DNA from 2 places in the Brassicibacter mesophilus genome. Region 1 is predicted to be linked to the other one. Evidence: predicted binding sites of a transcription regulator. Region 1 holds the regulator's gene; the other holds the start of a gene.

What was found. The regulator HrcA, encoded in region 1, represses chaperone genes, less so after heat shock. The targets are predictions, from matches to a motif close to ATTAGCACTCNATANTATNGAGTGCTAAT.
Region 2: the regulator HrcA is predicted to act here: its motif matches at 3,655-3,683, upstream of HNR33_RS15805 (co-chaperone GroES).

The regions. Positions count from the first base shown of each region.
Region 1 covers NZ_JBNPXI010000001.1:16,580-28,698, reverse strand. The annotation lists gene HNR33_RS00160 (hypothetical protein) at 4-330, shown strand; gene lepA (translation elongation factor 4) at 418-2,229, shown strand; gene hemW (radical SAM family heme chaperone HemW) at 2,277-3,413, shown strand; gene hrcA (heat-inducible transcriptional repressor HrcA) at 3,527-4,627, shown strand; gene grpE (nucleotide exchange factor GrpE) at 4,742-5,335, shown strand; gene dnaK (molecular chaperone DnaK) at 5,363-7,192, shown strand; gene dnaJ (molecular chaperone DnaJ) at 7,325-8,449, shown strand; gene prmA (50S ribosomal protein L11 methyltransferase) at 8,578-9,531, shown strand; gene HNR33_RS00120 (16S rRNA (uracil(1498)-N(3))-methyltransferase) at 9,524-10,270, shown strand; gene HNR33_RS00115 (hypothetical protein) at 10,385-10,594, opposite strand; gene HNR33_RS00110 (hypothetical protein) at 10,627-10,800, shown strand; gene HNR33_RS00105 (AAA family ATPase) at 11,133-11,888, shown strand.
Region 2 covers NZ_JBNPXI010000016.1:92,394-104,512, reverse strand. The annotation lists gene HNR33_RS15820 (ABC transporter permease) at 1-1,542, shown strand, start outside; gene HNR33_RS15815 (DNA-3-methyladenine glycosylase family protein) at 1,773-2,654, shown strand; gene HNR33_RS15810 (DUF554 domain-containing protein) at 2,761-3,459, shown strand; gene HNR33_RS15805 (co-chaperone GroES) at 3,729-4,010, shown strand; gene groL (chaperonin GroEL) at 4,071-5,702, shown strand; gene HNR33_RS15795 (hypothetical protein) at 6,096-6,593, opposite strand; gene HNR33_RS15790 (spore coat protein) at 6,845-7,114, opposite strand; gene HNR33_RS15785 (hypothetical protein) at 7,144-7,329, opposite strand; purine riboswitch at 7,622-7,723, shown strand; gene guaB (IMP dehydrogenase) at 7,860-9,314, shown strand; gene guaA (glutamine-hydrolyzing GMP synthase) at 9,482-11,011, shown strand; gene HNR33_RS15770 (HD domain-containing protein) at 11,209-11,784, shown strand; gene HNR33_RS15765 (stalk domain-containing protein) at 12,046-12,119, shown strand, end outside.

The sequences.
Region 1 (12,119 bases):
ATTGTGGAAAGCAGAGTAGAAAGGTATAAAAAAATTAAGAACTATAAAAAGCAAAGGCGACTAAAATTTGTGGTTTTTGTTGTATGCTTTTTGTTTTTATTAATTAGCTTGTATAAAGTAGATAATACTTTAAGGGAAATAATGTGTATATCTGATAAACGTATTTATGGAATTGTGAATGATAATGACTTATATAGGCTTTATCTCATGGGTGATGAATACATTATCGATAAAGAGCAGATAGATTATTACTTAGGTGAGATTGTCTCTCAGACTAAGCGTGTATTTCGGACAATTAACTATTATAAAGAGAAATTTTTTGATAGTTAAAAGACCAGAAAAAAGTCTGGTCTTTTAACAGTTTTTAACTTATGTTATAATTTATAAAGATTACTTCCATTTCGGAGGAGGATAAATATGGGAAAAGACAGACAAAGTAGAGTAAGAAATTTTTCTATAATTGCACATATAGATCATGGGAAGTCAACTTTAGCAGATAGGCTGATTGAAAAAACGGGTCTAGTTACACATCGTGAAATGCAGGAACAATTATTAGATAATATGGATTTGGAGAGGGAACGAGGCATAACAATAAAACTCCAAGCTATAAGGCTTGTGTATAAAGCGAAAGATGGTAACGAGTATATACTTAATCTTATAGATACTCCGGGGCATGTGGACTTTAATTATGAGGTTTCAAGAAGTTTAGCGGCATGTGAAGGAGCTTTATTAGTAGTAGATGCTGCACAAGGTATAGAGGCGCAGACATTAGCAAATGTTTATTTAGCTTTAGAACAGAATCTGGAAATATTACCAATAATAAATAAAATAGATTTACCAAGTGCAAGACCTGAAGAAATCAAGAAGGAAGTTGAGGATGTAATTGGACTTGACTGTGAAGATGTACCGATGATATCAGCGAAAGAAGGGTTAAACATTGAAGATGTACTAGAAGATATTGTACACAAAGTACCAGCACCTCAAGGAGATAGCGAAGCACCTCTTAAGGCACTTATTTTTGATTCTTATTATGATAGTTATAAAGGAGTTATAGCTCTTACAAGGGTGGTAGAGGGAACTATAGAACCAGGTATGGAAATAAGAATGATGGCCACCAATAAGAAATTTGAAGTTACAGAGGTAGGAATATTTGCTCCTAGACAAGTTAGTATAGATCAGCTGTCTGCTGGTGATGTAGGTTATGTTGCAGCCAGTATTAAAAATGTTAAAGATGCAAGGGTTGGAGATACTATAACAGAAGCGAGCAGACCTACAGACAAGCCATTGCCTGGATATAAAAAGGTAACTTCAATGGTATATTGTGGTATATATCCTGCTGAAGGAGAGGATTATAACAGCGTCAGAGATGCATTAGAAAAATTACAAGTAAATGATGCAGCACTTGTTTTTGAACCTGAGACTTCTATTGCATTAGGATTTGGTTTCAGATGTGGATTCTTGGGACTACTTCATATGGAGATAATACAGGAAAGATTAGAAAGAGAGTTTGACTTAAACATTGTAACTACTGCTCCAAGTGTAATATATAAGGTAAAGAAAAAGAATGGAGAAGAGTTTACGCTTCAAAATCCTACTAATTTACCACCGACTACAGAAATAGAATATATGGAAGAACCTATAGTTGATGTAAATATAATGACACCGACTGACTATGTTGGAACAATAATGGAATTATGCCAAAACAGAAGAGGTATATTTATTAACATGGAATATATAGAGCAAACAAGAGTCGTGATGCACTATGAGATACCTCTGAATGAAGTTATATATGATTTCTTTGACGCTATAAAATCAAGGACTAAAGGATATGCATCACTAGACTATGAATTGAAGGGCTATAAGAAATCTGAATTAGTAAAGCTTGATATTTTAATAAATGGTGAATTAGTGGATGCATTCTCGATAATTGTACATGAAGAAAAAGCTTACGAGAGGGCACGTATGATAGCAGAGAAGCTTAAGGATGTAATTCCTAGACACCAGTTTGCTGTTCCGATACAAGCAATTGTTGGAGCTAAGATAATTGCAAGAGAAACTGTAAGAGCTCTTAGAAAAGATGTTCTAGCAAAATGTTATGGTGGAGATATTACTAGAAAGAAGAAACTACTGGAAAAGCAGAAGGAAGGAAAGAAGAGAATGAGACAGCTAGGTAGTGTGGAAGTACCACAAGAAGCATTTTTAGCTGTTTTAAAGTATGACGATAAATAGTCTAAAATGCACACATACGTGTGCATTTTTTTTAGGAGGTCAATTTGATGAAGGATATAGGGGTATATGTGCATATTCCTTTCTGCAAAAGTAAATGCTTATACTGTGACTTTAATTCATATACGAATAAGCAGGATTTAGTTGAGAAATATATATATTATTTAAAAAAAGAAATTGATTTGTATACTGCTGAATTAAAAGAGTTTAATGTTAAGACGATATTTATTGGTGGTGGTACGCCTTCATATGTGGATGGAAGGTACATCTACGAAATAATAGAGCACATGAATAAACGGTTAAATATGAGTAAATTAGCTGAATTTAGTATTGAGGTAAATCCTAAAACACTAGATAGGGAAAAATTAAATATTTATAAACAAATAGGAATAAACAGAATAAGTATGGGAGTCCAGTCTTTTAACAATGATATGTTAAAGAGAATAGGAAGAATTCATTCTGCTAATGATGTTATTGAAACTTATAACATGATAAGAAAACATGGATTTGACAATATTAATTTTGATATTATGTTTAATTTACCAGAACAAAGTATAGACAATGTAAAAGATACGCTAAAAAAAGCAATAATTTTAAGTGCTGATCATATTTCATACTATAGTCTAAAATTAGAGGAAGGTACTCCATTTTATATTAGCCATCAAAAATCTGAGCTACAATTACCAGACGAGGATGAAGAAAGAGAGATGTACCATTCTGGAGTAGAATTATTGAAGCAAAATGGATATTATCATTATGAAATATCTAATTTTGCAAAGAAAGAATATAAATGTGAGCATAATCTTATATACTGGAACGTAGAACCATATGTTGGATTAGGAATATCAGCTCATTCAAATATTAATAATAAGAGATATGGAAATTTATATGATTTTGAAGATTACTTTACTAAAATAGATAATAAAGAGCTTCCAATAACTGAAGTTGAAGTTATAAATAGAGAAATGGAAATGGCTGAATATATTATATTAGGGCTAAGACTTATTCAAGGAATTAATAAAAGTAGATTTGCTAGGAGATTTAGTGTTGATATAGGCGAAAAATTTGGAGATATAATTACCAAACATGTTAAACAAGGGTTGTTATATGAAGACCTCAATAATATTAAATTAACTAAACAAGGACTTGATTTATGCAATCTTGTTTTTATGGACATATTACCGTAGATAATAGTATAAAAGTATTAAATGGATTAAAGAAATAGTTTTAAAAAGGTATTGACAAATTGAAATATCAATGATAAGTTAAAAACATAAAGATTAGCACTCGATAGCATAGAGTGCTAATAACGAAAAAAGATGGAACTTGTTTTCATCTTTTAATAACAATAGGATGTGATAATAGTATGATGCTTGATGAAAGAAAACTTAGAGTCTTGCAAGCTATTATACAAAGCTATATATCAAGTGCAGAGCCTATAGGATCAAGAACTATTTCTAAAAAGTATGATTTAGGAGTTAGTTCTGCTACTATTAGAAATGAGATGTCTGATTTAGAAGAGCTTGGATATTTGGTTCAGCCGCATACTTCTGCAGGAAGAATTCCCTCAGATAAAGGTTACAGACTTTATGTAAATAGGCTTTTACAGTCAGCCAATATTGATTTTATACTTCGCCAGGATATAAAAAGTATATTGATGAAAGAAATTGGAGAGATAGATACAATTATTCAAAATGCTGCTAAAATTCTTTCTAAAGTGACTAACTATACTTCACTTGCTATAGCACCGCAGTTAAAAAAAGGTCAATTGAAGCATATTCAACTAATACCGATAGATGAAACAAAAATATTAGTCGTAATTGTCACAAATTCAGGCGTCGTAAAAAATACTGTTCTAAGAGTAGACAACGAAATAGCTTTAGAGCAACTTAATATGATAACTAATTTCCTTAATGAAAATTTAAGAGGGTATACAATTGAAGAGATTAGCTCTGGTATTCATGAAAAATTAGTAAATGAAATGTATTCTTTGAAAGATTCAATATCAAATATAGTTCCTATAATCATTCAAACCTTAGATGATACTGCGGAGATCCAGCTTTACTCTGATGGAGTAACGAAGATATTTAATTTTCCTGAATACAACGACATTAATAGGGCAAAAGAATTTATATCATTCATAGAAAACAAGAACACTGTTGTTGATATGATGTTAAACAGTAACTTTAACGATATCGAAGTAAGAATAGGTAATGAGAATAGTTATGACGAGATAAAAAATTGTAGCGTTATTACTGCAACTTATAGTATTAATGGCAAAACAATAGGGAAAATTGGAGTTATAGGACCTACACGAATGGACTACTCAAATGTAATATCAACAGTCAGATCGTTATCCTTAGATTTGAATGAAATAATTGAAAAATATTTCATAAAATAAGGTGTGAGATTTAATTCTTGCACCTAACTAATGTAATTTAATTTGCTAGTTGGTTACTAAAGCATATGTTTTATGAAAAATTAAGAACAAAAAAGAATTAGTGAGGTGAAGGAAGTGGCAGTAGAAGATATTAAGGGAAAGCAAGAGAAAAAAAGTGATACTGTAGGTGATAATATAACGGAAGAAATCAACAGCAATTTTGAGGCAAATGTTGATGATTTAAAAGATGAAGCTAATAACGTAGAATATGAAAAAATACAAAATGAGTATGAAAATACGCTAAAAGAACTTGAAGAAGTAGATAATAGATATCTTAGGTTGCAAGCTGACTTTAATAATTATAGAAAAAGAGTTGAGAAAGAGAAAGAGTCCACCTATTTATATGCATCTCAAGAACTGATATGCAAACTTCTTCCAGTGATTGATAACTTTGATAGAGCCTTAGAAATTAAAATAGATGAAACTAAGCTTGAAAACTTTTATCAGGGAGTAGAATTGGTTTATAAACAGTTTGTTGATATCCTCAAAGACAGTGGGTTAGAAGAAATAGATGCATTAAATCAAAAGTTTGATCCTAACTATCACCATGCAGTTGCCCAAGAAGAAAGTGATCAACATGCTGAAGACACTGTGATGGAAGTATTCTTAAAAGGCTATATGTTAAAAGATAGAGTTGTAAGACCAAGTATGGTTAAGGTTGCAAAATAGTATAATACTACATAGGGAGGAATGAAAATGAGTAAAATAATAGGTATTGATTTAGGAACAACTAATTCTTGTGTAGCAGTTATGGAGGGTGGAGAGGCAGTTGTTATAGCAAATGCTGAAGGTAACAGAACTACACCATCTGTTGTTGCATTTACTAAAGATGGAGAAAGACTTGTTGGAGAAACAGCAAAAAGACAATCAGTTACTAATCCAGATAGAACTATAATGTCTATAAAAAGACACATGGGTACTGATCATAAAGAAGTTATAGATGGAAAAGAACATACTCCACAGGACATTTCAGCAATGATTCTTCAAAAATTAAAAACAGATGCAGAAAATTATCTAGGAGAAAAAGTTACTGATGCTGTTATTACAGTGCCAGCATACTTTACAGATAGTCAAAGACAAGCAACAAAGGATGCAGGAAGAATTGCTGGGTTGAATGTTAGAAGAATAATCAATGAACCTACTGCTGCATCACTTGCTTATGGTATAGATAAAGACCAAGATCACCATAAAATAATGGTATTTGACTTAGGTGGAGGTACTTTCGACGTATCAATACTAGAGCTTGGTGATGGAGTTTTTGAGGTTATATCAACTAAAGGTGATAATATGCTTGGTGGAGATGATTTTGACCAGGCTGTAATAGACTATTTAGCTGAACAATTTAAAAAAGAAAATGGAATTGATTTAAGAAATGACAAGATGGCGCTTCAAAGATTAAAGGAAGCATCTGAAAAGGCTAAAAAAGAGCTGTCAAGTGTAATGACAACAAACATTAATTTGCCTTTTATTACAGCTACTCAAGCTGGACCTCTGCATTTGAATATAGATTTAACTAGAGCTAAATTTGAAGAGTTAACTCTACATTTAGTTGAAAGAACATTGGGGCCTACTAAGGCAGCAATGCAGGATGCAGGATTAAGTGCAGCTGATATAGACAAAGTAATATTAGTTGGTGGTTCAACTAGAATACCAGCTGTTCAACAAGCAGTAAAGAACCTAACAAGCAAAGAACCTCATAAAGGAGTTAACCCTGATGAAGTAGTAGCATTAGGTGCAGCAATCCAAGCTGGAGTTTTAAGTGGTGAAGTAAAAGATTTATTGTTATTAGATGTTACACCATTATCATTGGGGATTGAAACTCTTGGAGGAGTATTTACTAAGCTAATAGAAAGAAATACTACTATACCTACAAAGAAAAGTCAGGTGTTTTCAACTGCTGCAGATAGTCAAACTGCGGTTGATATACATGTACTTCAAGGAGAAAGACAGATGGCAAGTGGTAACACAACATTAGGTAGATTCCAACTTACAGGAATTCCACCAGCACCAAGAGGAATACCACAAATTGAGGTAACCTTTGATATAGATGCTAATGGTATTGTTAATGTTTCTGCTAAGGATTTAGGAACTGGTAAAGAACAAAAAATAACAATAACAGCTTCGACAAATTTATCGGAAGAAGAGATTCAAAATAAAGTTAAAGAAGCCGAGAAATTTGCTGAAGAAGACAGAAAGAATAAAGAATCTATAGAGGTTAAGAATAACGCTGACTCACTTGTTTATCAAACAGAAAAAACTCTAAAAGAGCTTGAAGGGAAAATAAGTGATGATGAAAAATCAAAGGTTCAAGCAAAATTAGATGATTTGAAGAAAGCTCTTGAAGGAAATAACGCTGATGATATTAAAAAGAAAACTGAAGAGCTTACAAATGAGTTCCATGCACTGTCACAGAAAATGTATCAACAAGCTCCAGATCAAGGGCAGCAAAACGCTCAAGGTCAACAAAGCAGTAATGATGATAATGTAGTAGATGCTGATTATGAAGTTGTTGATGATGACAAATAGTGTTTATCAAAGCTAAATCCCATGGGTTTAGCTTTGGTTTTTCCTATTGACATATCAAGTAATATGGCATAAACTTAAATTCGGTTATTTAATATTTAGTAGGTGACTACACCATTGAAAGGTGGTGAATATATGAGTAAAAGAGATTATTATGAAGTCCTTGGTGTTAATAAACAAGCAAATGAACAAGAAATAAAAAAAGCTTATCGTCAATTAGCAAAAAAATACCATCCAGATTTAAATCCGGATAATAAAGAAGCAGAGCATAAATTTAAAGAAGTTAATGAAGCATATGAAGTCTTAAGCGATGAAGAAAAAAGAGCAAGATATGATAGATTTGGTCATGATGGAGTTAATGGACAAGGTGGAGGATTTGGACAGGGTTTTTCTGGTGGTTTTGGAGACATATTTGAAGATATATTTGATATTTTTGGTGGTGGTTTCTCAGGAAGTAGAAAATCAGGTCCTAGAAAAGGTGCTGATTTGAAATATAAGCTGGATATAAAATTTGAAGAAGCTGCTTTTGGTGTTGAAAAAGAGATTAAATATAGAAAAACAGAAAATTGTTCAGTATGTGATGGAACAGGAGCTAAGCCAGGAACTAATAAATCTACTTGTACTAAATGTAATGGAACTGGAGAAGTTAAATATGCGCAAACGACTCCATTTGGACAATTTGTACGGGTAGGAACATGTGATAAATGTAATGGGTTAGGCCAAATCATAGATAGTCCATGTACTAATTGCAGTGGAACTGGAAAAGAAATGAAAATGAAACGAATTAACATCAAAGTTCCGGCTGGTGTTGATACAGGGTCAGTAATTCCTTTGCGTGGAGAAGGTGAACCAGGTGAAAAAGGAGGACCTTCCGGAGATTTATACGTTTATATTAATGTAGAACCACATGAAATTTTTGCTCGTGAAGGTAATGATATAATATGTGAGATACCAATATCGTTTGTTCAGGCTGCTATCGGGGATGAGATACAAGTTCCATCATTAGAGGGTAATGTTAAATATACTATCCCTGAAGGAACGCAGACTGGCACGATATTTAGACTTAAGAACAAAGGAATTCCTAATGTAAGAGGCTATGGAAGAGGAGATCAGTACGTTAAAGTTGTAGTTCAGGTTCCTACAAAGCTTAATGAAAAGCAGAAAGAGCTCTTAAGAGAGTTTGCTAAGGAAAGTGGAGATGCTGGACATGAAAATAAAAAAGGCTTTTTTGATAAAGTCAAAGATGCTTTTACAGGATAATAATCACTCCATTTATTGGAGTGATTATTGTATATCATCAATAATTACTGGTTTTTTTTACATATATGGGGTATAATAATTTGAGAAAAATAAAGCTTATCTAACTTGTTAAGAAGGATGTGAAGTTTATGAAATGGATTGAGGTCCAGATTAAAACGACAACAGAAGCGGTAGAAGCTGTGTCAAACATTTTATATGAGGTGGGTGTTGGAGGACTAGCTATAGAGGATCCAAATGACATTATTTTGCAGACTGCAAATGATGATTGGGATTTTATAGACTCCAGTTTACTGGACCAAGATTTTGAAGGAGTTATAGTTAAAGGATATTTTCCTGAGAGTGAAGATCTTATTGATAAGATTGAACTAATAAAACAAAATGTAGAAAAAATACCACTATACAATTTAGATAAAGGACTCGGTGAAGTAACGACTACAGAAGTATATGAAAAAGATTGGGCTCATGCGTGGAAAAAATATTATAAGCCAAAAAAAGTAGCAAAAAATGTAGTGATTAAGCCGTCATGGGAAGAGTATATAGCTGATAAAGATGATATTATTATTGAACTCGATCCAGGAATGGCTTTTGGAACAGGGACTCATGAAACTACTATAATGTGTATACAACAACTCGAAAACTATGTTAAGAGCGGAAGTACGGTTTTTGATGTTGGGTGTGGAAGTGGAATACTATCTGTGGCTGCTGCTAAACTTGGAGCAAGGAGAGTTATAGGAGTAGATCTTGATGAACTTTGTGTTAAAGTTTCAAAAGATAATATTAAGATTAATAATGTAGAGGATTTAGTAGAAATTAGACATGGTAATTTATTAGATGTAGTTGATGAAAAAGCAGAAGTAGTAGTTTCGAATATTATTGCTGAAATAATAATAATTTTATCTAAGGATATTAAAAAATTCTTAAAGAATGATGGTGTTTTTATTGCCTCAGGGATAATAAATGAAAAGATAGACAGTGTTAAACAAGCATTAATAGAAGAAAATATGGAAATAGTTGAGATTATAAATATGGGTGAATGGGCATGTATTGTCTCTAAAGTTAAAGAAGGTAACATAGATGCATAGATTTTTTGTAGATAAGAATAATATTAATTTAAGCTCTATTGATATAATAGGTGAAGATGTTAAACATATAAAAAGTGTATTAAGGCTTAATGTTGGAGATGTTGTAGTTGTATGTGATAATGATCGAACAGATTACACCGCTAAGATAATATCTATAGATAAAAACATAGTTCAGTGTGAAATATTAAGTAAAGAAGCTTCTAAAAGTGAACCACCTATTGATATAATATTATATCAAGGGTTGCCAAAGGCCTCAAAGATGGATTTAATTATTCAAAAAGCTACCGAGCTTGGAGTAAAAAAAATTGTACCAGTTATAACTGAAAGAACAGTTGTGAAGATTCAAGATAGAAAAAAAGAAAATAACAAGCTCGAAAGGTGGAACCGTATAGCTGAGGAAGCTGCTAAACAAAGTAAAAGAGGTATAATACCACAGGTAAATAATATACTTGATTTTGATGAAATGATAGCTATTCTAAAAGAAAAACAAGCTGTCATAGTTCCATATGAGAACGAAGAAAACACTGGTATTAAGGATGTGTTAGAAAACTGCAGCTGTAAGGAAATTCATATATTGATAGGACCAGAAGGTGGATTTGAAGAAACTGAAATACAATCGTTGATAAATATTAAATGTAACATAGTAACACTCGGTCCAAGAATATTACGAACTGAAACTGCTGGGTTAGTTACTTCAGCTGTAGTGCTATATGAACTTGGAGATTTAGGAATGGTTTGATGAAAAAAGTAGCTTTTTACACCCTAGGACGCCTAAGAGTTAAAGTGAATATGATTGCTCCTATACCTGCACAGTGTAGTATAGAGTGGATGGCAAAAAGACCACTATTTTGATTTAGTGGTCTTTCTCATTTAAGAAATATATAGTTGTATCAGAATTGCCTTTTTTCTTAATTAACCATCTATCTAGAAACTCTTCTAAGATTGAAGTCGCATCTGACCGACTTATATCAGTAAGCTTTTCTACTTCTTTTCTATTTACTGATTTATTTTCCTTATATAGTTCAAAAACTATAGAGAATACAATCTGAAACATCTCCTTCATATGCAGATCATAACATTAGAAAAAGAGCTAAATTGGAAGGACAGTTGGAATCGAAAGCTAACTACAACGATTTTAGCAAAAGTTTTATAGATGCTAGATTCTATGTGGATAGCATACTGATAACGATTAATAGAGTTGAACATGACTATGACAAAGCAGAAATTAATCAGGAAAGACGAGCTGGAAGGTATGGGAAACTATATTAATAAAGTTGGTAATTAGATTCCCTAAATGATATTATTTACTTACGAAAAGAAAGGGAGTAGCGATAATAATAGAGAACATGGACAAGCTAATCAAGTCTTTTTCAAATGATTAGTTACCAGTTAAGTATATTAAACCTAAACAGCTTATTTGAAATAAATAAGTACAAGTCAAAGTAGGCTTGTACATAAAAGAATAATTTAGTCATGTCTATATTTTACTAATTTGTGATATAATGTGTAATTGATACAACTGTAAATGAGTATTCACGATACGATTCGAGAATACAAATATTAACTAACATTCTGTACATAGTAAAAATGGAGGTATTAAAATGATTGATGATACTTTTCAACAATACATAAGGAAGATTATGCTAAGACGAGATGATGTTGAGAACTTTGATACTTATCCATTCTCACTCAAAGCAGTAGGACATTTAGATAACATAGATTTACATCCCAATGTTACTTTTTTAATCGGAGAAAACGGAAGTGGAAAATCAACTTTATTAGAAGCGATTGCAATTGCATATGGGTTCAATCCTGAAGGTGGAACAAAAAATTTTAATTTCTCAACAGTTCAAACACATTCAAAATTATATGAGTATATCAAATTAGTTAAGGGAACAAGAAGGGCTAAAGATGGCTTCTTCTTAAGAGCAGAGAGTTTTTACAATGTTGCTTCTAACATTCAAGAGTTAGATCAAGGTGGTGTAGGGGCAAGAATTATCGATTCGTATGGTGGCAAATCTTTACATAATCAATCACATGGTGAATCTTTCATGTCCGTAATATTAAACAGATTAGGTGGAAACGGAATATATATTTTTGATGAACCTGAGGCTGCTTTATCACCAACAAGACAAATGACTTTAATTAGTAGAATACATGAACTTGTTAAAAAGGATTCACAATTTATAATAGCTACCCATTCGCCAATAATTATGTCCTATCCAAACTCGATAATTTATAGTTTAGATGATGGATTTAAAGAAATTGAGTACGAAGATACTGATCATTATCAAATTACAAAAAGATTTATGAATAATACGAGCAAAATGTTGGATATCTTGTTAGCTAATGAATAAGAAGGAGACGAATGTCAGTTAACGTACAGTATACACCATCCTACAAAGGATGCACAGAACACTATAAACTGTAAGAATGTTATAGTAAATGATGACATGGGGGCTATTTTTTGGCCTTGTTTGATAAAGTAAGAAGTTAAAAATATAGATAATATATTTGAGAAGCTATTTATGAGGTATTTGTTGAAAAATGCGACATATGAATGATGTAAACAATTCAATAAATTGAAA
Region 2 (12,119 bases), on a different contig from region 1:
GCATTTATGGATATAAAATTACCATTTAATCTATCTTTGAAGGCTTTAGGACTTACTACAGGAGTATTTCTTGCATTATTTGAAGTCATTAACATAATCATGCTTTTCCAGATAAGAAACAAACAAATAATTCAACAGCTAAAAACAGACAAGACGCCTAAAGTAGTACCAAAATTTTCTATAGCTAAATCGATTTTAGGCGTGGGTTTAGTTGTAAGTGGATATGTTATAGCATGGCTTGTAAGTGGTGCATATGTCGTCCTAGCTATGATACCAGTTATATTAATAGTTGTAGCAGGGACATATTTTATATTTACTCAATTTAGCATAGCAGTGGCTAATATGGTCAGAAAAAATAAAAGAATTTTTTATAGCAAAACAAATATGGTAGCTTTTTCACAGATGATATTTAAGCTTCAGGATACAGCTAAAGTATTATTTTTGGCAGCTATACTAGGAGCAATAACTTTTTCTGCTACAGAAACTATATATTCCTTCTTCACTGAGATACCAATTATTTCAGGAATAGATACTCCACAAGATATGGTATTGATTCAGAAAGGAGAAACATTAGACGATACTGAAAGTATAGCTCAAGTAAGAGAAATTCTTCAAAAACATAACTTGAAAATATCTGAATTTTCTATAGTAAAAAATGTAAATGTTTTGAATGAAACCAAAAAAAATTCAGAGGGTAATAGTACCGAAATTTTAACTATGTCTAATTCTGATTACAATAAATTGGCTAAATCCATAGGCAAAAATCAAATCACAGTTAAACAAAATGAAGTAGTTTATAATTTTCCATACGAAATAATGGACTTTAATGGAAATATAGAAAATACTAAGAAATTTCCATTTGAAGCTGTAAAGTTAAATTTAAATGGAGAAATAAAAGAATTTAAGGTAAGAGAAGAAGTACATGGTGGTGTCATGGCATTATATAAAGTAGGATATTTCGATGTGCTCATAATGAATGACAGTGATTTTCTAAATTTGTTAAATAAGGCTAAAGACAATGATATAGTAATATATAACGGAGTAAATATTAATAAATGGCAAAAAGCTTTTAATGCTTCTTTAGAAATACAAGATATGTTAGGTAGTAAGTATGAAGGTAGTTATTATTCTAAAGCAATTCCATTTAAAGAAATTAGAAGAAGCTTTGGGATGACATTGTTTATAGGATTCTTTATCGCGTTCCTCTTCTTCATAGCATCAGGAAGCATTATATACTTTAAGCTATTTAACGAAATAAAACAAGATGGTGTTGAATATAATATTCTTAAGAAAATAGGAGTAACTAAAAAAGAAATAAATAAAATGATAACAAAGCAAATAGCTATAATATTTTTCTTACCTTTTGTTGTCAGTACAATACATTCATTATTTGCATTAAAATCTCTTTCCAATTTACTAATGAAAAATCTATTTGCTAATGGTATTGTAGTTATGATGGGATATTTTGTTTTCCAAGCAATATACTTCTTGATAATAAGAAGGATTTATATAAATAGGATAAAGTGCTTGACTATTGATTAGCAATTTAAAGGGAGAAGTTTACTACTTCTCCCTTTTCCCATTTTAACTAATGCTTACTATCTATAGGTTATCTTTTTTATATTTAAATGATGTAGACTATTTAGACTATTTTAAATCCAATTAAATATAGTGAAAATTCAAAAATACACATGTATTTTTGATTAATTAATAGTATAATGGTTATATTTAAATAAGAAGATGAATGCTAATTTAAGGAAAGGAAGAAGACTATGGAATATAATATTTCTGAGGGAAAAAATAAAATAATTATAAAAGATGTAAGAGATTTTGAGCCAAAGCATATTTTTGATTGCGGTCAGTGCTTTAGATGGAATGAAGAGCCAGATGGAAGCTATACAGGTGTGGCGCATAATAGAGTAATTAACGTTAATAAGACAGGAAACGATGTTATACTTTCTAATACCAATATGGAGGATTTCAATAATATCTGGTATGACTATTTCAATCTCGGTACAGATTATGGACAGATAAAAAAAGAGCTATCAAGTGATCCTATATTAAAAAAGGCTATAAAATTTGGGGAAGGTATAAGAATATTAAGTCAAGATGAGTGGGAAATATTAATATCATTCATTATATCCGCTAACAACAGGATACCGATGATAAAAAGGGCTATAGAGTTGCTAAGCGAGAGATATGGTAATTATATTGGTGAATATAATGGCAAAAAATACTATAGCTTCCCAACTGCGGATAAACTAGATAATCTTACAATAGAGGAAGTTGAAAACTGCAAGACTGGATTTAGGGCTAAATACATAGTTAGTGCAGCTACAATAATATCAAGCAAAGAGACAGACATATATAGATTTGTAAATTTATCTACTGATGATGCTAGAAAAGAGTTAATGACATTTGCAGGAGTTGGACCTAAGGTGTCTGATTGCATCATGCTGTTTTCTATGGGCAAATACGATGCTTTTCCTATCGATGTATGGGTGAAAAGAGTTATGGAATATTTTTATCTCAAAGAGGATTCAAAGCTTAATTACATTCAGCAATATGGACAAAATAAGTTTGGTAAATACGCAGGCTTTGCTCAGCAATATTTGTTTTATTATGCCAGAGAGCTTGGCATTGGTAAAAAGTAAAGGATATAACTAAAAAAGAACAACAAAATCTCATAAGCATTCTCTTATCTTTTTTGGTTATATTCTAACATATATGTCAGCGGACATTATAGATTAAGGGGGAGTGATGGTGTTAGGAACAGTAGTAAATGTTATAACAATTATTACAGGAAGCTTAGTAGGAGTATTCTTAAAAAATAGATTTAAGGAAAATTACAGAAATACTATTATGAATGGCCTTGGTATGATAGTAATAATTATTGGCCTAATGAGTGCTCTTAAAACTGAAGATATATTGTTAGTAATAATGAGTGTTGTAATAGGAAGCATAATTGGAGAATGGATTAGAATTGAGGATAGGCTCGAAAATCTAGGTAACATGCTTGAAAGAAAAGCCGGGCAAGGTTCATCTAATTTTTCAAAGGGATTTGTTACAGCTTCTTTAATATACTGTGTAGGAGCTATGGCTATAGTTGGCTCATTGGAAAGTGGACTTACAGGAAATCATCAAACACTTTTTGCAAAATCAATCATTGATGGTGTTTCTTCCATTATATTCTCATCTACATTGGGTATAGGGGTTGCATTTTCCGCTGTATCTGTGTTCGTTTATCAAGGCATTATAACCTTATCAGCATCATTTGCTAAAGAATTTCTTATAGAGTCAGTTATTAGAGAAATGGCGGCTGTTGGAGGAATACTGATTATAGGAATAGGTATTAACATATTAGAAATAAAAAGAATTAAAATAGGAAATATGCTTCCAGCTATCTTTATACCTTTATTATATTTTATTATAAGCAGCGTAGTATACAAGCTTATTTAGTGACATTTTTAGAAAAATAATGTATAAAGTAATAAAAAAATTAATATTAGAAATAAAATAGAGAAAAACAGATATATTAAATGAAAATTCATAATATATCAGGATAACAATCGTTATTCGTTTTAAAACCATGATTATGAATGAAAATGATAGTTGATTCCATATAAACCATTAGATAACATATATGTTGTAAGAATTAGCACTCGGCAATGAAGAGTGCTAACAAAATAGAAAAATATTAAAATTATAATAAATAAGGAGGGTAAAATATGAACATTAAACCATTAGGAGACAGAGTAGTTATTAAAAAGGTTGAAGTTGAAGAGAAAACTAAGAGCGGTATAGTACTTCCAGGCTCTGCAAAAGAGCAACCACAAATAGCTGAAGTTGTAGCTGTTGGTGCTGGTATTACAGAAGATGAAAAGAAGAAAGATGAAATAAAAGTTGGCGATAAAGTTATATTCTCTAAATATTCAGGAACAGAAGTAAAAATGGATGGAGAAGAATATACTATTGTAAAATTAGCAGATTTATTAGCAGTAGTAGAATAATTCTTATTTAAAATAGAATTTTGAAACTAAAATCATTAATATCAAAGGAGTGTGAATATAATGGCTAAGGAAGTTAGATTCGGTGAAGAAGCTCGTCGTGCAATGGAGAGAGGTATAAATAAATTAGCTGATACAGTTAAAGTTACTTTAGGACCAAAAGGAAGAAATGTTGTTTTAGATAAGAAATTTGGTTCGCCACTTATCACAAATGATGGTGTTACTATAGCTCGTGAAATAGAGTTAAAAGATGCATATGAAAACATGGGGGCACAATTAGTTAAAGAAGTTGCAACTAAAACAAATGACGTAGCTGGTGATGGAACTACAACTGCTACTTTATTAGCTCAAGCTATTATAAGAGAAGGACTTAAAAACGTTGCTGCAGGTGCTAACCCAATGATTCTTAAAAAGGGTATACATAAAGCAGTTGATGCTGCAGTAGAAGAAATTAAGTCATTTTCAAAATCAATTGAAAGCAAAGAAGCTATAGCTCAAGTTGCTTCAATATCAGCTGCTGATGAAGAAATAGGAAGCTTGATTGCAGAAGCTATGGATAAAGTAGGTAAAGATGGAGTTATAACTGTTGAAGAATCAAGATCAATGGGAACAACACTTGATGTAGTTGAAGGTATGCAGTTTGACAGAGGATATCTATCACCCTACATGGTAACAGATGCTGAAAAAATGGAAGCAGTATTAGAAAACCCTTATATATTAATTACTGACAAAAAGATAACTAATATTCAAGAAATATTACCAATATTAGAGCAAATAGTTCAGCAAGGAAAGCAACTAATAATAATTGCTGAAGATGTTGAAGGAGAAGCACTAGCTACATTAGTAGTTAACAAATTAAGAGGAACATTTACATGTGTTGCTGTTAAAGCTCCTGGATTTGGTGATAGAAGAAAAGAAATGTTAAGAGATATCGCGATCTTAACTGGAGGAGAAGTAATATCAGAAGAATTAGGATATGACTTAAAAGAAGCTACAATAGATATGTTAGGTAGAGCACAAACTGTAAAAGTTGACAAAGAAAACACTACTATAGTAAATGGTGCTGGAAACCAAGCAGATATCAAAGATAGAATTAAACAACTTAAAGCGCAAATAGAAGAAACTACTTCTGAATTTGACAAAGAAAAATTACAAGAAAGATTAGCTAAATTATCAGGTGGAGTTGCAGTAATCCAAGTTGGTGCAGCAACTGAAACTGAATTAAAAGAAAGAAAATTAAGAATTGAAGATGCGCTAGCCGCTACAAGAGCTGCTGTTGAAGAAGGTATAGTACCTGGTGGTGGAACAGCTTTAATCAATGCAATTCCAGCTGTTGAAAAACTATTAAGTACTGTTTCAGGAGACGAAAAAACAGGTATAAACATAATTTTAAGAGCATTAGAAGAGCCAGTTAGACAAATTGCTGCTAACGCAGGATTAGAAGGCTCTGTTATAGTAGAACATGTGAAAACTAAAGAGATAGGTATTGGATTTGATGCACTAAACGAAAAATATGTAAGCATGATAGAAGCTGGTATAGTAGATCCAACTAAAGTAACAAGATCTGCACTTCAAAATGCTGCATCAGTATCTGCTATGGTATTAACTACTGAAGGTGTAGTAGCAGATGAAGAAGAAGAGCAAGATATGCCACCAATGGGTGGAGGAATGCCAGGCGGAATGCCAATGATGTAAGAACTTCTAAAATAGAAAACATGTATTTTTAGAAGTTTGATAATTAAATAAGTATACAGAATTAACTGTTTGCAAACCAAAAGCCGATAAGAAATGGTTTTAGATATTTCTTATCGGCTTTATGTTTTTGTAAGAGATGAGAATAGTAGTATGAATAGTCACAAACACGTTTTGAAGCATTATCACAACAAACTATTAAACTGTTCGTAAAAATAGACAAAACTAAAGAAATGTTGTAGACATGAGTGTTTTTTATCTTGGTATATAGCTTCTCTCTAAACATGAATCTTTTATCTAGAAAATGCATGATCAAGTCAATAAAAGCTATAGAAATAAAAAATGACAATAATTTAAACAATGGATTCATAATGGTAGACCCTTACAAAGATTATTTCATTTTTTAGCAAACATAAAAGGTCTTGTTTTTATATCGTAAGTAAGCTTTGAATTTGAATTCTCTTCTTTCCAATATTCAATTAAAATCCATTTCTTGTTATTTATATCTATGTCAAAATCCTCTTCTATTTCTGCCCCATCTTCTGATAGAGCGTGAATAGTATGGCTTCCGTCTGCCAAATTATAATAGAAATATAACCAGTTATGCTGGTCTTCAACTTTAAAACTATTATCTATTATCTTTTTTCCATCTATGGCTACTTCTATTTCTACATTTCTATTCGAAAAACTTTGGTTTGAAATTATTATAATTAGGTTTGATACTCCCTCTTTTTCCTTTAAAGACTTATACCTATTATTAGATATAATTTTTCCTATATTGGTTTCAGTGTTAAGAAGTATTATTTTGTGACCTGCATAAGATAACATCATTAAGCATAAAAGTAGTGCTGAGGATAATATTATTATATTTAGTTTTAGCTTTTTCTTTTTCATATATTGTCTACTTCTTTCTTATGTAATCATGACATCGAATGCATTATATTACATATAACTTGTGAATTTTCAATATTGCTAATATTGAACAATCTACTTATCGAGAAAAGAATATTACAGTAATCTTGTAAAAAATTACTATAACCACTAATTTTTATTATAACATAAATTAGAAAAATATGTATAAAGATAAATTACTTTTAGCATAGTGTAAAAACAGTCAATTTTGATATATATCAAAAACCTCCTTGTTAGGAGGTTTTTTGATTATACACTTCGATTGTGCTTTTTATTTCTTTTTCTGTTACCAGCTTTATTCTATTCCATCCTCTTTTATCTATTGCATCATGTATAGAGTATTGAACACTTTGTGAAGACAGTTGGCACTTGGATAATATATCTCTAAGCTGCGAACATGAAGACTCTGTTATTGTATTACTATAGGAAAATGAAATATACTTTTCAGAATATATGAGGTCGTTTAATAAGTCTTTTTCGGTTAAGCTTTTATCTATGTACATAGATAAACCTCTCCTTTTTTTAATATATCCTAGGAATGAAGATAGGATAGTATTGATTGATAGTTTTCTTTGTGTTTTTGACTAGCATTATAGCATATATTTTTTAGTTCACTGTCATATATTTTTTCCCCATAATTCAAGCACTTTTTGTAAAGAAGAAATTCTTGATTTAAATGATCTTCAAGCATATGAAGTGTTTTGCAATCTATATCCACAATATGACCTCCAATCAATGATAGAAATAAAGCTTGTTATATATTATTATTCCGCTGTTACCTAAATATATAGCATGAAAAATATGAAATAGGAGACAATAAAATAGTTTAAATGATAAATTGTGTAAAATAATATGGGAAATAAGATTGTGAGGAGAAACATCTATAATTACAGCCTTAAGGTGAGCAATATGGAACAGAGAGATTATAACTTTATTATTATTAAGAAATATTCACATATTATCAAGAAGTATAAGCTTGACAAGCATATAAACTTTTGTTAAGTTATAAAGAAAAATATATACTGTATGCTCATATATATCCTAGAATATGGCTAGGAAGTCTCTACCAGGCAACCGTAAATTGTTTGACTATGAGTGGAATATATAATATCTTGAATCTTTTTAGATTCTGGTATTTATTGTGTTTTTCAATACACAATTCCACTCGAGGGATTGTGTATTTTTTATTATTTGTAATTGTACGAAGAATTTAGATTCTTAATTATAAATATGTGGGAGGTTAATATAATGGAAAAATTCTTGCAAGAAGGGCTGACCTTTGATGATGTGCTATTAGTGCCTGCAAAATCAGAGGTATTGCCAAAAGATGTTAGAGTAAATACACATCTAACAAAGAAAATAAAGTTAAACATTCCTCTAATGAGTGCAGGAATGGATACAGTAACAGATTCAAAGATGGCTATTGCAATAGCTAGAGAGGGCGGTATAGGTATAATACACAAAAACATGTCTATTGAACAGCAAGCTTTAGAAGTAGACAAGGTAAAAAGATCGGAGCACGGTGTTATAACGGACCCGTTTTATTTATCTCCAGATCATATAGTATCAGATGCTCTAGAGCTTATGGAAAGATATCGCATATCAGGTGTTCCAATTACGGATAATAATAAAAAGCTTGTAGGAATTATTACAAATAGAGACATAAGATTTGAAACTGACCCATCTAAAAAGATTGATGAAGTTATGACAAAGAAAAACTTAGTTACAGCTAAAGAAGGCATATCAATGGATGAAGCTCAGGAAATAATGAAGGCTCATAAGATAGAAAAGCTCCCATTAATTGATGATGAAGGTATATTGATTGGTCTTATTACTATAAAGGATATAGAAAAATCAATTCAGTTTCCGAATTCTGCTAAAGATAAAAGCGGAAGACTATTAGCTGGAGCAGCCGTAGGAATTACAGGTGATGTATTAGATAGAGTAAAAGCACTTGTAAACTCTAAAGTTGATGTTATAGTTGTAGATACTGCTCATGGACACTCAAAAGGTGTTATAGAAGCAGTTAAAAAGATAAAAACAGAATTTCCAGATGTTCAGTTAATTGCGGGTAATGTTGCCACTGCAGAAGCTACAGAAGATTTAATAAATGCAGGGGTAGACGCTGTTAAAGTTGGTATTGGACCTGGTTCCATATGTACAACAAGAGTTGTAGCTGGTGTTGGAGTACCTCAAATAACAGCTATATATAACTGTGCTGAGGCAGCAAAGAAGCATGGCATACCTGTAATAGGTGACGGAGGTATAAAATACTCTGGAGATATAGTAAAAGCTATAGCAGCAGGTGCAGATGTTGTAATGATGGGGTCAATGTTTGCAGGGACAGAAGAAAGTCCTGGAGAAATGGAATTATACGAGGGAAGAAGATTTAAGGTGTATAGAGGAATGGGTTCACTTGGAGCAATGGCAGCAGGTAGTAAAGACAGATACTTCCAAGAAGATAATAAGAAGTTTGTTCCTGAAGGAGTAGAAGGAAGAGTTGCATATAGGGGACCATTAAAGGATATAGTTTATCAACTAGTTGGTGGACTTAAAGCTGGTATGGGATACTGTGGAGCAGCTACAATACAAGATCTTAAAGAAAAAGGACAGTTTACAAGAATAACTAATGCAGGCCTAATAGAAAGTCATCCACATGATATACACATAACTAAAGAGGCTCCAAACTATAGTAGGAAGTAGTATTAAAATATGGGAGTACAGATATAAAAGAACGTTCATGCGATGAGATTTTTTGCTTCTTTCCTCTAGTTTTCTTATCAGAATCGCATAAGCACTTTCTTATCTTTTATATTCATGCTCCGATATCGATTTGTGTTCTAGACTTAATAAAAAAATGGAGGTAAAAGATGAATAATATGATTCTAATAATGGATTTCGGAGGGCAGTATAGTCAGCTTATTGCTAGAAGAGTAAGAGAGGCTAATATATACTGTGAAATTGTCCCATATAATTGCTCAATTGATAAGATTAAAGAAAAATCACCAAAAGGTATAATTTTTTCTGGTGGCCCTGCTAGTGTATATGCTGAAAGCTCACCTAAATGTGATGAAGAAGTATTTAAACTAGGAATACCTGTTTTAGGAATATGCTATGGTGGACAGCTTATGGCGCAGGTATTCGGAGGAAAAGTAAACAGAGCACAAGCGAGAGAATACGGAAAAATAGAGCTTAATATAAAAGATAGAGAAGGAATATTTAATGATATAAATGAAAGTATCATTTGCTGGATGAGCCACACAGATTTTATTGAAGTTCCTCCTGCAGGCTTTGAAATAACTGCACAAACAGATACTTGTCCTGTAGCCGCAATGAAAAGTAACGAAAAGAAGTTATATGCTGTTCAATTTCATCCAGAAGTTGAGCATACTGAAAGAGGTAAGGATATCATAAATAATTTCTTATACAAGGTTTGTGAAATAACTCCTGATTGGAATATGGGAGACTTCGTTAATGAATCTATTGCTCAGCTTAAGGATCAAATAGGAGATAAGAAAGCTATCTGCGCTCTATCAGGTGGAGTTGATTCATCTGTTGCTGCGGTATTAATACACAAAGCTATAGGCAAAAACTTGACATGTGTTTTCGTTGATCATGGTCTTTTAAGAAAAGATGAAGGGGATCAGGTTGAAGAAGTGTTTAGAAACAGATTTGACATGAACTTGATTAGAGTAAATGCTCAAGAGAGATTTTTAGGTAAGCTTAAAGGTGTAACAGACCCTGAAACAAAGAGAAAGATTATTGGAGAAGAATTTATAAGAGTATTTGAAGAAGAGAAAGCAAAGCTTGGTCAAATCGATTATTTGGTACAAGGAACTATATACCCTGATGTAATAGAAAGTGGAACAGACAAGGCTTCAGTTATCAAAAGTCACCACAATGTAGGCGGACTTCCGGAGGATGTAGATTTTGAATTAATTGAGCCATTGAGACAATTGTTTAAGGATGAGGTTAGGAAAGTTGGGAATGAATTAGGGATACCTGATGACATAGTAAATAGACAACCATTCCCAGGCCCAGGACTTGCTATTAGAGTATTAGGGGAAATAACAGAAGAGAAGCTTCATATAGTAAGAGAAGCAGACTGGATATTTAGAGAGGAAATAAAGATTGCAGGATTAGAAGGAAAGATATGGCAATATTTTGCTGCTCTACCAAACATAAAGAGTGTTGGAGTAATGGGAGATGAAAGAACTTATACACATACAATAGCACTTAGAGCAGTAACATCGTCAGATGGCATGACTTCAGACTGGGCCAGAGTACCATATGAAGTACTTGATAAGGTTTCAAGAAGAATTGTAAATGAAGTTGATGGAGTAAATAGAATAGTTTATGATATAACATCAAAACCACCAGCAACTATTGAGTGGGAGTAGAAAACAGGAAACCTGAAAACATATGTATATCTGTTTTCAGGTTCGTTTTTGCTTAGTAGTTCTATCCTTGGCAAACAATCTAAAAATAGAATTGTAAAGGGAATTGAATTTCTCAATTTTCACCTGATTTACAGGGTAAAGTAGACCGAACGAAAACGAATTATATAAGGCAATAATTCACTAAAAGGGGAGATAGAATGCCATATTCAGTAGATAGAGAAGATTTAAACTTTATGCTTTTATCATGCAAGGACATAAAGGATTGTAAGGATGAAGTTCTTAGAATTATTCCAGAGCTTATTATTTGTACTGACTGTGAACAAAATATGCCTGCTCATATTTACAATGTATTTGATCACATATTAGAAACAGTAAACAAGGTAGACTGTAATTTAATTTTGAAAATAACAGCGCTTTTACATGATATAGGAAAACCTTATAGAAAAACTGTTATTGATAGCATTGATAGTTTTAAGGGGCATGAGGAAGCAAGTGTAATAATTGCAAACCTAATTTTAACAAGACTTGGATATGAAAAAGACTTCATAAATAAAATTTGTACACTTATTAAATATCATGACTACGATATTATTTCCACAGTGGAAGGAGTTAAAGACGCTATTAACCTGATAGGAGATGAGCTTATGCCATATCTTTTCTGTTTTCAAAAAGCAGACTTATTAGCTCATTCACAACAACGATACAAGCCACGATTACCTAAATTAAATGAAGCAAAAGAGATATATGACTCAATGTGTCAAAGGGACTTTTGAATGTAGCAATTTCAAAAATCATAGAAAATATAGGAGATTGATTCAAATAAGATTAAAAAAATTAAATGTGAATCAGAAAAACTTCAAATCTTATAAGATTTGAAGTTTTTTCTAATTATATTTATAATAAGGCTTAAGTAAATTTTACATAGATAATCAAATATTGACAAGAAAGGGTTTGTTTATATAAAATATAACACATAGCGGCATAGCACATAGTGATATATCACTATCACAAAAATAAAAAAAGGAGAATTGAACATGAAAACATTATTTAAAAAGGGTACGGCAGTATTTATGATCTTGGCAATGCTTTTAGCAATGGGAGCAACAGC